DNA from 2 places in the Streptosporangium sp. NPDC023615 genome. Region 1 is predicted to be linked to the other one. Evidence: riboswitches for the same ligand, from Rfam matches in the RefSeq annotation. Region 1 holds a riboswitch; the other holds the start of a gene.
What was found. A riboswitch is a leader RNA that binds a small molecule or an ion and turns the genes downstream of it on or off. The one in region 1 is predicted to bind cobalamin.
Positions count from the first base shown of each region.

Region 2: another riboswitch for cobalamin. It lies ahead of AB0G16_RS28285 (ABC transporter substrate-binding protein); the one in region 1 lies ahead of AB0G16_RS16010 (ribonucleoside-diphosphate reductase subunit alpha).

Region 1 is NZ_JBFABE010000018.1:75,952-83,439, forward strand. Features, by position in the region: gene glmS (glutamine--fructose-6-phosphate transaminase (isomerizing)) at 1-1,220, shown strand, start outside; gene AB0G16_RS16005 (tripartite tricarboxylate transporter substrate-binding protein) at 1,318-2,400, shown strand; cobalamin riboswitch at 2,405-2,606, shown strand; gene AB0G16_RS16010 (ribonucleoside-diphosphate reductase subunit alpha) at 2,912-5,287, shown strand; gene AB0G16_RS16015 (ribonucleotide-diphosphate reductase subunit beta) at 5,362-6,357, shown strand; gene AB0G16_RS16020 (mechanosensitive ion channel domain-containing protein) at 6,418-7,488, shown strand, end outside.
Region 2 is NZ_JBFABE010000052.1:5,107-12,594, reverse strand. Features, by position in the region: gene nhaA (Na+/H+ antiporter NhaA) at 1-792, opposite strand, end outside; gene AB0G16_RS28300 (helix-turn-helix domain-containing protein) at 1,088-1,660, opposite strand; gene AB0G16_RS28295 (cobalamin-binding protein) at 1,940-2,851, shown strand; cobalamin riboswitch at 2,916-3,043, shown strand; gene AB0G16_RS28290 ((2Fe-2S) ferredoxin domain-containing protein) at 3,490-3,873, shown strand; cobalamin riboswitch at 3,974-4,136, shown strand; gene AB0G16_RS28285 (ABC transporter substrate-binding protein) at 4,287-5,282, shown strand; gene AB0G16_RS28280 (iron ABC transporter permease) at 5,324-6,385, shown strand; gene AB0G16_RS28275 (ABC transporter ATP-binding protein) at 6,382-7,164, shown strand.

The DNA.
Region 1 (7,488 bases):
GCCAGGTGGTCCACCTGGAGGACGGCGAGATCGCGGTGCTCAAGGCCGACGGGTTCACCACCTTCGCCAGCGACGCGCGCGAGACGGCCAAGGAGCCGCTCACCGTCGACTGGGAGGCCGGCCACTACGACACCGGCGGCTACGAGCACTACCTGCTCAAGGAGATCTCCGAGCAGCCCGACACCGTGGCCAGGACGCTGCGCGGGCGCCTGGACGACCGCTTCCACATCGCGCACCTGGGCGGCCTGAACATGGACGCGCGGGAGACCCGCTCGTTCCGCCGCGTGAAGATCATCGGCTGTGGTTCCGCGTACTACTCGGGCCAGATCGGCGCGCAGCTCATCGAGGAGCTGGCGCGCATCCCGGCCGACGCCGAACCGGCCAGCGAGTTCCGCTACCGCAGCCCGGTGGTGGAGGCCGACACCCTGTACGTGGCGATCAGCCAGTCCGGGGAGACCTACGACACCCTCGCCGCCGTCCAGGAGCTCAAGCGCAAGGGCGGCCGGGTGCTCGGCATCGTCAACACCGTGGGCAGCGCGATCGCCCGCGAGTGCGACGGCGGCGTCTACCTGCACGCCGGGCCCGAGGTGTCGGTGGCCAGCACCAAGGCGTTCACCTCGACGGCCGTGGCGTTCGCGCTGCTCGCGCTGCACCTGGGCCGGGTACGGGACCTGTCCCCGGCCGACGGCAGGCGCATCTGCGACGGCCTGCGCAGGCTGCCGGAGCAGATCAAGGAGATCCTCGTGCTGGAGCCGGTGATCCGGGAGCTGGCGCACAAGTACGCCAGGGCGCCGAGCATGATGTTCGTGGGCCGGGTCCGCGGATACCCGGTGGCCAGGGAGGGCGCGCAGAAGCTCAAGGAGATCTCCTACGTGCACGCGGAGGCGTACCCGGCCAGCGAGCTCAAGCACGGCCCGCTGGCGCTGATCGGCCCGGAGATGCCGACGGTGGCGATCGTCCCCGACGACGAGCTGCTGGACAAGAACCTCACCACGCTGGGCGAGATCCGCGCCCGGGGCGGGCGGGTGCTCATGGTCGGGCACCGCACCGCCGACCCCAAGCTGGCCGACGACTGCGTCGTGGTGCCCAAGAACGAGACCGAGCTGGACCCGATCCTGCTCTCGATCCCGCTGCAGCTCTTCGCCTACCACGCCGCCGTGGCGCTGGAGCGGGACGTCGACAAGCCCCGCAACCTGGCCAAGAGCGTGACGGTGGAGTGAGGACCTCCCGGCCGACCGGTCATACCCCCCGCACTATGACAGAAAGTGACATGAGCGTAACCTAGGGTGCAGGGGGTTCCCGGGGGAAGGGGCGCTTATGCGCCGCAGGGGGTTTTTCGCACTGGCGGCGGGGGCCGTGGTGCTCGCGGGCTGCGGCGGCGAGGGCGCTCCCGCGGGCGCGGCCGTGGACCGGCTGTTCCTCCTCGAACCCGCCGCCGACGGCCACGGCTGGGACGGCATCGCGCGCCGGCTGGCCTCGGTCCTGGTCCGCTCGGGGCTGGCGCGCACCGTCATGGCCGTCGAACGGCCGGGAGTGCTGGGGTCGGCCCCGCGCGACGCCTTCGTCGTCCCCGGCGCGCCCGGCCTCGCCGGGGACGCCGGGGACGCCGCCTCGGGTGCCTCCGGTGCCTCCGGTGTCTCCTTCGCCCGCGAGGGCAGGCTGCTCGTCACCGCGATGCCGATGGTCGCCGCCGCGGAGATCGCGAACACCGCCGCCGTGGTGGAGGCCGCCACCCCCCTCGCCCGCCTGGCGGGCGACTGGACGGCCCTGGTCGTCCCGGCCGGTTCCCGGCTGCGCGCCTTCGAGGACCTCGCCGCCGCGCTGCACCGCGACCCGGCCGGGCTGACGGTCGGGGGCAGGCTGGAGGGCGGCTCGGACCACGTGCTCTACGGCATGATCGGCAAATGCCTCGGGGTGGACACCCGGCTGCTGGAGTACGCCGGCTACCTCGCCGCGGCGGACGCGGCCGAGGCGCTCCGGGTGGGGCGGGTGGCGGCCATGCTGGGATCGGCCCGCGCCCTGCTGCCGGCCATCTCCGCGGGCCGTCTGCGCCCCCTGGCCGTCTCCTCGGGGGGGCGGATCGAGGGGATCGACGCGCCGACGCTGATGGAGCTCGGCGTCCGGCTGGAGTACAGCGACTGGTGCGGGCTGCTGGGCCCCCGGGGCATGAGCGAGGGGGACAGGCAGGCGGCGATCGCCCTCTGTGAGAGGCTCGACGCCACGCCGCACTGGCGCGCCCTGTGCGCGGCGAACGGGTGGAGCCGGGTCTTCCTCGGCGGCGACGACTTCCGCCGGTGGCTGTCCACCGAGACCGGCCGGACCCGGGGCGTGCTTCACGAACTCGGCCTTTTGACGTCCTCAGACACAACCTGTTGGGGTAGTTGCGTCAGGCGGCCCTAGATGTAGGATCCTGATCGTTGCTGGTTCGCCCCGCGAGGGGCGAGGCAAGAGGGAACCCGGTGAGAGTCCGGGACTGCCCCGCAGCGGTGAACGGGAACGAAAGCCGTCATTGAGCACTGGGTGAACCATGCCCGGGAAGCGACGGCCGGTAGGCGTGTGCGGTGCGCCCGTGAGTCCGAAGACCTGCCGGTGACGTTGTTGTCCAGGGCCTCGTGGGAGGGCTCGCGGAACGAGGCGGTCCGGCGTGCCCGGAATCGCTCGCGGACGCGTGCCCCCGGCGGGAGCCGCAGGGGGAAGTCCGAACGAGCGAGGACATGACGTGACAGAGACCTTGGCGCGGGCCGCGGCGGAGACCGCGACGAAGAACGTGACGCCCACCGGCGCGCCGGCCGGGACCGCGGCGGAGAGCGGCCCGCGGGCGGGAACCGCCGCGGGGCCCGATGCGCGCGCCGGGAGCGCCGGGAGCGGCGGGGACGGCGGGGACGGCGGGGACGGGGCCGCCGACCGCAGGCTGGCCATCGACGAGGCCGCCGCGGGGGTGATCACCGACCCGGAGAACTCCAGGGTCGCCGCCGCGATGCTGGCCGAGCTGATCGCCGACGAGGCCGCCGGGCACGGCGTGCGGAGCTTCTCCGACTCCGTCGCCGCCACCCACGCCGCCGGGCTGGTCCAGGACCGGCTCGCGGAGTTCGTGGCCGCGCACGCCGGTGCCCTGGACGCGCTGATCCTGCCGGACGCCGACGCCCGGTTCGAGTACTTCGGGCTGCGTACCGTCTACGACCGTTACCTGCTGCGCCACCCGAGCACCCGCGAGGTGCTGGAGCGCCCGCAGCACTTCTTCCTGCGGGTGGCCTGCGGCCTGTCCGAGACCGTCGAGGAGGCCGCCGAGCTGTACGCGCTCATGGCCTCGCTGTCCTACCTGCCCAGCTCGCCCACGCTGTTCAACTCCGGTTCGCGCCGCCCCCAGCTCTCCTCGTGCTTCCTGCTCGACTCGCCCCGCGACGAGCTGGAGTCCATCTACGAGCGCTACACGCAGGTCGCCCGGCTGTCGAAGTACGCCGGGGGCATCGGCATCGCCTGGACCAGGGTCCGCTCGCGCGGCTCGCTGATCCGCGGCACCAACGGCCACTCCAACGGCATCGTGCCGTGGCTGCGCACGCTGGACTCCAGCGTCGCCGCGGTCAACCAGGGCGGCCGGCGCAAGGGCGCGGCCTGCGTCTACCTGGAGCCCTGGCACGCCGACGTCGAGGAGTTCCTCGAACTGCGCGACAACACCGGCGAGGAGGCCAGGCGCACGCACAACCTCAACCTCGCCAACTGGGTCCCCGACGAGTTCATGCGCCGGGTCGAGGCCGACGCGACGTGGTCGCTGTTCGACCCCAAGGAGGTCCCGCACCTGACCGACCTGTACGGGGCGGCCTTCGACGAGGCCTACCGGGCCGCCGAGGCCGAGGGCCGGTTCGTCCGGCAGATCCCGGCCCGCGCGCTGTACGGGCGGATGATGCGCACGCTCGCCCAGACCGGCAACGGCTGGATGACCTTCAAGGACGCGGCCAACCGGACCTCCAACCAGACCGGCGGGCCGGGGAACGTCATCCACCTGTCCAACCTCTGCACCGAGATCCTGGAGGTGACCGGGGACGCCGAGACCGCGGTCTGCAACCTCGGCTCGATCAACCTCGCCGCGCACCTGTCCGCGTCCGGCACCGCCGGAACCGGAACCGGCACCGGCACCGGCGCGGGAGCCGGCACCGGGATCGAGGCCGAGGCCGAGGCCGGGGCCGGGGCGGGGATCGAGGCCGGGACCGGGGCGGGCGCCGGGGCGGGGATCGACTGGGACCGCCTCCGGGCGACGGTCCGCACCGCCGTGCGCTTCCTGGACCGCACCATCGACCTGGGCTTCTACCCGACCCCCGAGGCCAGGAACGCCAACCTGAGGTGGCGGCCGATCGGGCTCGGCATGATGGGCCTGGCCGACGTCATGTTCGCGCTCCGGCTGCCGTTCGACTCGCCGGAGGCGCTGGAGCTGTCCACCCGTATCTCCGAGGAGATCGCGCTCGCCGCCTACGCGACCTCCTGCGACCTGGCCGCCGAGCGGGGCCGGCACCCCTCGTACGAGGAGACCAGGGCCGCGGGCGGGGTGCTGCACCCCGACCACTACGGCGCGGCCACGTCGGCGCGGTGGGCCGAGCTGCGGGAGCGGATCGCCGTGACCGGGCTGCGCAACTCGCTGATGATCGCGATCGCGCCCACCGCCACGATCGCCTCCATCGCCGGCTGCTACGAGTGCATCGAGCCGCAGGTGTCGTGCGTCTTCAAGCGCGAGACACTCTCGGGGGAGTTCCTCCAGGTCAACCGCTACCTGGTCCGCGACCTTCAGGCCAGGGGCCTGTGGACCCCGGCGATCCGGGACGCGATCAAGCGGGCCGACGGCTCGGTCCAGGACATCCCCGAGATCCCGGCCGACCTCAAGCCGCTCTACCGGACCGCCTGGGAGCTGCCGCAGAAGGCGCTGATCGACCTGGCCGCCGCGCGCACCCCCTACATCGACCAGTCCCAGTCGCTGAACCTCTTCATGGCCACGCCGACGATCGGCAAGCTCTCCTCGATGTACGCCTACGCGTGGAGGTCGGGGCTCAAGACCACCTACTACCTGCGTTCGCGCCCGGCCACCCGGATCGCGCAGGCCACGGTGGCGGCGCAGGCCCAGGCGGCCCCGGAGGGCGCGTCCCAGGATGGGAACCAGGGCGCGTCCCAGGGCGGGAACCAGGGCGGGATCCGGGCGGGGGGAGGGGTCGGGGTGCCGGAGGCCGCCGGGTTCGTCGCCGACCCCGGCGCCGTCGCCTGCTCGCTGGAGAACCCCGATTACTGCGACGCCTGCCAGTAGGGCGCCGGCCGCCCCCTCCCGCCCTGTTCTTCTCGCCCCGTTCTCTTCCCGTTCCACGAAAGGCACCGTTTCCGATGCTGCTCGACCCCGGCATGGATCTCACCCTGCGGCCGATGCGCTACCCGGAGTTCTACGAGCGCTACCGGGCGGCGATCCGCAACACCTGGACCGTCGAGGAGGTGGACCTCGCCTCCGACCTGGCCGACCTGGCGCGGATGACCCCGGAGGAACGCCACCTGATCAACCGCCTCGTGGCGTTCTTCGCCACCGGCGACTCGATCGTGGCCAACAACCTGGTCCTCAACCTCTACCAGCACCTCAACGCGCCCGAGGCGCGCCTCTACCTGAGCAGGCAGCTCTTCGAGGAGGCCGTGCACGTCCAGTTCTACCTGACCCTGCTGGACACCTACCTGCCCGACCACGACGAGCGGGTCAAGGCCTTCGCCGCGGTCGAGCACATCCCCTCGATCCGCGACAAGGCCGAGTTCTGCTTCCGCTGGATCGACTCGCTCGGCGGGCTGACCCGGCTGGAGACCCGGCAGGACCGGCGGGCGTTCCTGCTCAACCTGATCTGCTTCGCGGCGTGCATCGAGGGCCTGTTCTTCTACGGGGCGTTCGCCTACGTGTACTGGTTCCGCTCCCGCGGCCTGCTCAGCGGCCTGGCCACCGGGACGAACTGGGTGTTCCGCGACGAGTCCATGCACATGGAGTTCGCCTTCGGCGTGGTGGAGACCGTACGGGCCGAGGAACCCGAGCTGTTCGACGACGAGCTCACCGAGCAGGTCACCCGGATGATCGAGGAGGCCGTGGCGGCGGAGCTGGCCTTCGCGGCCGACCTGTGCGGCGACGGCATGCACGGGATGGGTGTGGAGCCGATGCGGCTCTACCTGCAGTACGTGGCCGACCAGCGGCTGGTCAGGCTCGGCATGCCCGTCCGGTACGGTACGGCCAACCCGTTCGCGTTCATGGAACTGCAGGACGTCCAGGAGCTGGCCAACTTCTTCGAGAGGAGGGTTTCGGCCTATCAGGTAGCCGTCGAGGGGAATGTCACCTTTGATGAGTCCTTCTGATTAGCTGGAGATCCCGGAAAGGAAGCTCGTAGGACAGAGAGGCCGAGGGGGACGTCGTTCGTGTCCGACTGGATGATCATGATCGTTTCCGTGGCCGCCGCGATCGTGGCGGTGGAGGCGGTACGCAGGGTGCTGCGTTCACGACTGATCGGTGAGAGGTGGATCCTCGCCGGCCCGCTGGTGCGCCGCTGCACCTGGCCGGGGTTCGCCACGGCCGCCGTGGCGACCGCCTACACCGTCTACACGCCCGACCGCACCGGCGAGCCGACCCTGGTGGAGGGCTCGGCGGGCCAGGCGATCGACCGCGGCCTCAGCCTGGTCCTGATCGCGTGCGCCACCTGGCTGGTCATCCAGGCCGCCTACGCGATCACCGACGTGGTCCTGGACCGCCTGGTCGCCGTCGAGGGCGAGCGCAACCGCAGGGCCCGCCGCATCCGCACCCAGATCACCCTGGTCCGCCGGGTCGCCTCAGCCGTGATCATCGTGGTGGCGCTGGGCGCGATGCTCTTCACGTTCCCGCAGGTCCGGGCGCTGGGAGCCGGTCTTCTGGCCTCGGCCGGGATCGCCGGCGTCGTGGTCGGCATCGCCGCCCAGTCGACGCTGGGCAACATGCTCGCCGGGCTGCAGCTCGCCTTCAGCGACGCGCTCCGCCTGGACGACGTCGTCGTGGTCCAGGACGAGTGGGGCCGCATCGAGGAGCTCAGCCTGACCTACGTGGTGCTGCGGCTGTGGGACGAGCGCCGGCTGGTGCTGCCGGTCTCGTACTTCACGGCGAACCCGTTCGAGAACTGGACCCGGCACAGCAGCCGGGTGGTCGGTCACGTGTTCATCCGGGTCGACTGGTCTGTGCCGGTCGAGGAGTTGCGCACCGAGCTCTACCGCGCGCTGCGCGAGCACCCGCTCTGGGACCAGAAGGACTGGACCCTCCAGGTCACCGACACCCTTCCCAACGGGCTGCTGGAGCTGCGCGCCCTGATGAGCGCCTCCGACTCCGCCAGCGCCTGGGACCTCAAGTGCGACATCCGCGAGCACATGGTGGCCTTCGTCCGTGACAGGTACCCCGAGTCGATGCCCCGCTTCCGGGTCGACGTCCCGCCCGTCTCGGAGAGCGTTCCCGGGCTGCTCACCGGG
Region 2 (7,488 bases), on a different contig from region 1:
TCCGCCCGCCTTCTCGCTGCGCACGACCGGGACCATGAAGGCCAGCAGCACACCGGCGACGGTGGCGTGTACTCCCGAGGCGTGGACCAGCGTCCAGGTCGCCGCGGCCAGGGGCAGCAGCAGCCACCAGCGGCGCACCCGGCGCTGCACCAGCACCGCGAACACCGCCAGCGGCACCAGGGCGCCCAGCAGCGGCAGCACCGAAAGCTGCGCGGTGTAGAAGACGGCGATGATGACGATGGCCACCAGGTCGTCGACCACGGCCAGGGTGAGCAGGAAGGTGCGCAGCGCCGAGGGCAGGTGACGGCCGATGACCGCCAGCACGGCCAGGGCGAACGCGATGTCGGTGGCCGTGGGGATCGCCCAGCCCCGCCCCGCGCCGTCCCCGGCGTTCAGGGTGAGCAGCAGGTACAGCACCGCCGGGACGATCACGCCGCCGAGCGCGGCCGCCACCGGCACCGCGGCCCGCCGCGCCTGGCGCAGGTCGCCGGCGACGAACTCGCGTTTGAGCTCCAGACCGGCCACGAAGAAGAAGATCGCGAGCAGGCCGTCGGCGGCCCAGGTCGCCAGGGTCAGGTCCAGGTGCAGGGCGGCGGGACCGACCGTGACCTCGCGCAGGGTCTGGTACCCGTCCGACCAGGGGGAGTTGGCCCAGATCATCGCCGCCACCGTGGCGACCAGGAGCAGGGCCCCGCCGACGGTCTCCCTGCGGAGGATGGCGGTCACACGGCTGGTCTCGGCCCATGAGCCCCGGCTGAACAGACTGGACACGCCGGACAGGGGATTGGACATGGGGCTCCGTTTCAGGGTCGGGTCGGAGACTGCCGACCAGACTTCCCGGCGCACCTATGGGGTCGATCCTATCGGTGGGCCCGGCCGAAGCCGCCGGGCAGGGGGCCCGTACGGCCGGATCTCCGGCGTTCTCCCAGGTCGTGGCGGTCCTGCCGGTGACCGCCGCGGCCGTCGTCGCGCGTCCCCGCCGTGATCGTCCCGATCGTTCCCGCGCCCGCCGTGATCATGCCCGTGTCGCCGGCGCCCGTGCCCGCCGTGATCGTCTTCGGCGCCCCCGTGCCCGCCGTTATCGTTCTCACCACGTCTGCGAGACCAGGGCGGGGGCCGGCCGGGGGGTCCTGCGCCCTCGCCCGAGCAGGCGGATACCGGTCAGCCGCAGGCCGCGGTGCAACTCCTCGTCGGACATCTCCGGGAAGGAAGCCGCGGCGCTGATCAGCCCGCCCAGCGCGGCGGTCAGGTAGACGCGTTCCCACGGGTCGGAGCGCCCGTCGTCGCACAGGCCGCGCATCTCGTCGCGGTAGCGCTCCATCCGCGCGCCGATGACCGGCCTGGTGCGGATCCCGGGGTCCCGGTCCATCAGGGTGATGACGGTCCGGTGCTTGACCAGGAAACCGATGAACCCCTCCAGCGGCGGCCGGGCACTCCCGGACGCGTTCTCCGCGGAGAGCAGTTCGAGATCGGCCAGCAGGGGGGCCAGCGCCGCGTCGAGCAACGCGTCCTTGGTCCGGAACAGGCCGGTGACCGCTCTGCCGGACAGGCCGGTGGCGGAGGCGATCATCTGCAGTGTCGTTCGCTCGTAGCCGTTCGCCGCGAACAGGTCGAGCGCCGCCCGGGCCACCTGCTCGTGGGCCCGTGCGGGCACGGTCATGGTCATCTCTCCCCCTGTCGTCACAGAGCCCCGATGGACCGGAGGACTGCTCTGGCGTGAGGGGTAACAATGCATATGCGCAGGTCATTCCACTTTGCCGGATGATTGCCGGGGGCCCCGCCCGTCGTGATCCACTGCCGCCCGGCCCTCTGATCAGACGAACGGCCGAGCGGGGGTCGCGGCGGCGGATCGGCGCGGGGCCGGCCCGCGCCGCTCCTCATGTGGATCTCCGCGCGCCATGACGACGGCGCGGGAACGAGGCGCGGCTAGGGTCGTGGTGTGCGAATCGTGTCGTTGTTGCCGGCCGCCACCGACATCGTGGCGGTGCTCGGGCTGGGCGGTGACCTGGTCGGACGGACCCACGAGTGTGATTGGCCGCCCGAGGTGGTGGAAGGGGTGGCGGTGGTCACGGCGGCCGGGTTCGCCGCGGACCGGATGAGCAGCAGGGAGATCTCCGACGCGGTGGGCGGCGCCGCCCACCGGGGCTCGTCGCTGTACACGCTCGACGTGGAACGTCTGGCGGACCTGGCGCCCGACGTGGTGCTGACGCAGGACCTGTGCGAGGTGTGCGCGGTCTCCTACACGGGGGTGTCGCGGGCGGTGCGGCTGCTCGACTCGGGACCGCGGGTGATCAGCCTGGAACCGCGCACGCTTCCCGACGTGCTGGACTCCGTCGGGCATCTCGGCGAGGCGCTCGGGGTGACGAACGTGGCGTCCCGGCGGGTCGCCGAGCTGGAGGACCGGCTCGCGGCGGTGCGGTCCATGGTCGCGGACCGGCCGAGGCCTCGGGTGGCGGCGATCGAGTGGCTGGATCCGCCGTGGCCCGCCGGTCACTGGGTCCCCGAGCAGGTCCGGGCGGCGGGTGGTGAGCCGCTGCTGGCCGGGGCGGGCGAACACACCACCGCCGTCGACTGGGAGAGGGTGCGTGCCTCCCGGCCCGAGGTGATCCTGTTGATGCCCTGCGGCTTTCCTCCCGAGCGGACGCGGGCGGAGTGGTCCTCGCTGTCCCTCCTTCCGGGCTGGGCCGACCTGCCCGCGGTCCGCGCGGGCCAGGTGTGGGTGCTGGACGGCCCGGCGTACTTCAACAGGCCCGGACCTCGCGTGGTGCGGGGGACGGAGGTCCTCGCCCAGGTGCTCCACGGCGTGCGCGCCGGCGCTCCCGTCGCACGCGGGGAGGCGCACCGGGTCTGACGCTTGATGCGCCCTTTGTCGCTGACGAGGGGTGTGCGAGCATGGTCGGCGTAGGCGAGCGCGGACGAGGAAGCCGGTGTGAGTCCGGCGCGGTCCCGCCACTGTGATCGGCGAGCGAATCCCGAACGAGCCACTGCCCGCAGGACGGGTGGGAAGGCCGGGACGAGCCTCGACCCGAGAGCCAGGAGACTCACGCGGTCGCCACCTCGAAGAAATTGGGGCGGATCTCCCCAAGAGAGGAACGGTGATCGTCATGCCTGGACCTCGGCCTGCCGGCCCTGGGCGGTTCGGCCGCCGCGCGCGGGCCATCGCGCCCGGCCGCGGACTGCTCACCCGGGGAGCACTTCGGGGCAGCGGCGACCTGGTCGAACCCGCTCCCGGGCAGCCGTTCCTCGTCCGGCGCGGCTGCTGTCCGTACCACCGCCTTCCGGCGGCGACTGCGGCGACTGCGGCGAGTGCGCGCCGGCCGGCCCCGGCACGCGCCGCGAGCAGCGGGCCCTGCTCCTGCGACAGGCCGGAGGACCCGCATCAGCCACACCGACGGCTTCGGCCGCCGGCACCCCGCACGTGAAAGCCGCCCACGTCAGTACATGTGACGGTCGCGTGTCGCGCCGCCGGCCCGTCCGAGGGGGGAACGCATGAAAAGGATCACCGTGTGCCGGGACTGCTGCTGCGGGAGTGCGCGGAAGGCGCCCGCCCTCGACCACGGCGAGCAGATCCGCCGGCTGGCCGAGGTCGCGGACGTACGCGTGACCGAGTGCCTCGACGTGTGCGACCAGGCCAACGTCCTCGTCGTGCAGCCGACACCGGAGGGGCGGGCGGCCGGTGGCCGTCCGGTGTGGCTCGCCCTCGTCAACGACGAGAGCGCCACGGCCGATGTCGCCGAGTGGGTCCGCGCCGGTGGTCCAGGCCTGGTTCCGTTGCCGCCGATCCTCGAACTGCACCGTTTCACCCCGCCGCGCCGTCTCCCGCCCCGCGATGCCGATCCTCCGACGATGGACACCTCGGTCCCGCGCCGGTGACATCGGCCCGGGTGAGACCTGTCCGCCCAGGCTTATCGCGACCTTGACTCTGATGCGAATTTATCGCGATAAGGGCATCCCGCTCGTGTGCGCCGGCCCGGTTCGTGTGATGATGGTGCAAAGGCGAGCGCGGACGAGGAAGCCGGTGCAAGTCCGGCGCGGTCCCGCCACTGTGATCGGCGAGCGGATCCCCACCACGCCACTGCCCCTCCCCGGGGTGGGAAGGCGGGGACGAGCCTCGACCCGAGAGCCAGGAGACTCACGCGGTCGCCTCCTCGATGAACTGGGGCGGATCTCCCCGGGGAGGAGTGGGGCTCTCGTGCCCGTCGAGCCGGTGGCCGCGCCGAGAAGCCCTGTGGCATTCCCTCTTTCAGATCCGCCCCGTCGTGCAGATTCCGTGAGAGGAACACGTCATGACGGGCAGACGCCCCACCTCCCTCCTGCTCGCCTTCTTGGTGTCCGGAGTGCTGGCCGCCTGCGGCGGCGCCCCGGCTGAGAACGTCCCGGCCGCCGCCCCGGCGGCCTCCGCGCCCGCGGGCTTCCCGGTCACTCTCGACAACTGCGGTGTGAAGAGCACCTACGAGCAGCCACCGCGGCGGGCGATATCGATGAACCAGCACGCCACCGAGGTGATGCTGGCGCTCGGCCTGGAAAAATCGATGATCGGTACCGCCTACCTCGACGACAGGGTACTGCCGCAGTACAAGGCGGCCTACGACGCCGTCAAGGTCGTCTCGAAGGAGTATCCGGCGTACGAGGCCCTGCTGGCCGAGGAGCCCGACTTCGTCTACGGCGGCTTCGCCAGCACCTTCGACGAGAAGGAGGGCCGCAGCCGCGACACCCTGCACAAGGCCGGCATCAAGACGTACCTGAACGTCGAGGAGTGCGCCGAAGGGGCGGTGCCGATGGACCTGATCGACACCGAGATCCGCAACGTCGCGAAGATCTTCGGCGTCTCCGACCGGGCCGAACCGTTGATCACCACATTGCGGGCGACCCTCGACGGGGTGAGGACCACGCTCGGCGAGGCCGACCCGGTCAAGGTGTTCGTCTACGACAGCGGTGACAAGACCGCCTTCACCGCCGGGGGCAGGGGTGTCGGCAACGAGATCATCAAGCTGGCCGGAGCGGAGAACGTGTTCGCCGACGTCGACAAGGTGTGGGGGGATGTGTCGTTCGAGCAGGTCGCCGAGCGTGCCCCCGACTGGGTCGTCGTCTACGACTACGGCGACCGGCCGGTGGCCGACAAGGAGAGGTTCCTGCTGGCCAACCCAGCACTGAAGGACGTGCCGGCCATCAAGAACAGGCGGTTCGCGGTGCTGCCGCTGTCGTCGGTGGTGCTCGGCGTGCGGGCGCCGGGAGCCGTCGAGGCGCTGGCCCGGCAGCTGCACGCCGACCGCTTCAAGTGAGACCGCTTCACGTGAGACCGCTTCAAGTGAGATCACTTCAGGTGAGCGAACCGGACGTGGGCGCCGTGCTGCCGGCACGGAGGCCGGGACCGCCCTACCCGGTCGTGATGCTCGTGCTCGTGTTCCTGCTCGGCGGTGCGGTCACCGCGGCCGTCGCGGCCGGGTCGGTGGCCCTGCCGGCCGGGCAGGTGTGGGGCATCCTGCTCCATCACCTGCATCCCGCCCTGGCCGAACCGGTCTGGACACCGGTGCGGGAGACCATCGTGATGGATGTGCGGCTGCCGCGGGTCGTCCTGGCCGGCGCGGTCGGCGCGGGCCTTGCGGTCTGCGGCATGGTCCTGCAGGCGCTGGTGCGCAACCCGCTGGCCGACCCGATGCTGCTGGGGGTCTCCTCCGGCGCCGGCGTCGGGGCGGTCACCGTGGTGGTGTTCGGCCTGAGCGTGTTCGGGGCGTTCAGCCTGCCGATCGCGGCCTTCCTCGGGGCGCTGGCCGCGCTGGTGGCGGTCTACTTCCTGGCCCGCTCGGGCGGGCGCATGACCACGATGCGGCTGGTGCTGGCCGGGGTGGCCACGGCAGAGGTCTTGTCGGCCGTGGCCAGCTTCCTGGTGGTGACCTCCAACGACCCGCACAAGACGCAGGCGGCGGTGCGCTGGATGCTGGGCGGCCTGGCCGGAACCACCTGGACGGTGGTGTGGATCCCGGCGGCGACCGTCGTGGTGGGGACCGCCGTGCTGCTCGGGGTGTCGCGCCCGCTGAACCTGCTGCTGGCCGGGGAGGAGGCCGCGGCCTCGCTCGGGCTGGACGTGCACCGCTTCCGGGCGGCGCTGTTCGTGCTGGTCGCCATGATGGTCGGCACGATCGTCGCGGTCAGCGGCACCATCGGCTTCGTGGGACTGATCATGCCGCACGTCGTGCGGCTGCTGATCGGTGCCGACCACCGCCGGGCGCTCCCGGCGACGGCGCTGCTGGGGGCGGTCTTCCTCATCGCGGCCGACCTGGCCGCCCGCACCCTGATCGCGCCGGAGGAGGTCCCCGTGGGCATCGTCACCGCGCTGGTCGGCGGGCCGTTCTTCCTGTGGCTGATGCGGAGGCGCTCCACATGACAGTGACCGTGGAGGACGTGTCGGTCCGCGTCGGCGGCCGTGACCTGGTCCACCGGGTCTCGCTGGAGGTCGCCGAGGGGGAGATGCTCGCCCTGGCCGGACCCAACGGCGCGGGCAAGTCGACGCTGCTGCGCACCCTCTACCGGGCGCGCAGGCCGACCGGCGGCCGGGTGCTGCTGGACGGCGAGGACGTGTGGCGCATGCCCGCCCGCCGCCTGGCCCGCCGGCTGGCCGCCGTCCTGCAGGAGAGCGGCGGAGACTTCGAGCTGTCGGTGTACGACGTCGTCGCCATGGGCCGCACCCCCCACAAACGGGCCTTCGACGGTGACGACGCGACCGACAGGGCGATCGTCGCCGACGCGCTGGAACGCCTCGACCTGGCAGGCCTGGCGTACGCGCCCTTCGACCGCCTCTCCGGCGGGGAGAAGCAGCGGGCGCTGATCGCGCGGGCGCTGGCCCAGCGACCGGCCACGATGGTGCTGGACGAGCCGACCAACCACCTGGACCTGCGCCACCAGCTCGACGCGCTGAACCTGGTGCGCGGCCTCGGCGTCACCGCCGTGGTCGCCCTGCACGACCTCAACATGGCCGCCGCGTTCTGCGACCGCGTCTGCGTCATGGACGCCGGCCGCGTCGTCGCGCTCGGCACCCCCGCCGACGTGCTGACCCCCGCCCTGCTCGCCGAGGTCTACCGGGTCGACGCCGAGGTGGCGATCCACCCGGAGACGGGGGTGCCGCAGGTGAGCCTGCGAACCGGAGGGAGCCGCCTCACGAACTGAACCCCCTTCGCATGAAAGGCCGGACCCGCCATCCGGTTCGCTCGCCGTGCGCTTTTCACGAACGGAGCTCCCGTGTGATGACGTTTTCTCACTGAATCTCAATTGATTCGGCCGTGCTCGAAATGTACGAGGACGAGCGTCCAGGATGAGGTGGGGTATGTCGACGGCTCTGGCTTTCTGCAGGGTCTGGTGCAGGCCGGGGGATTGGTCGGCCAGGACGTCGATGGCCTCGTGCAGGTAGCGGTAGGCGGTGACCCGTGACCATCCGAAGGCGATGCCGTGCGGACGAATGTCGGGCTTGCAGCGGAGCCAGACCAGCGCGAA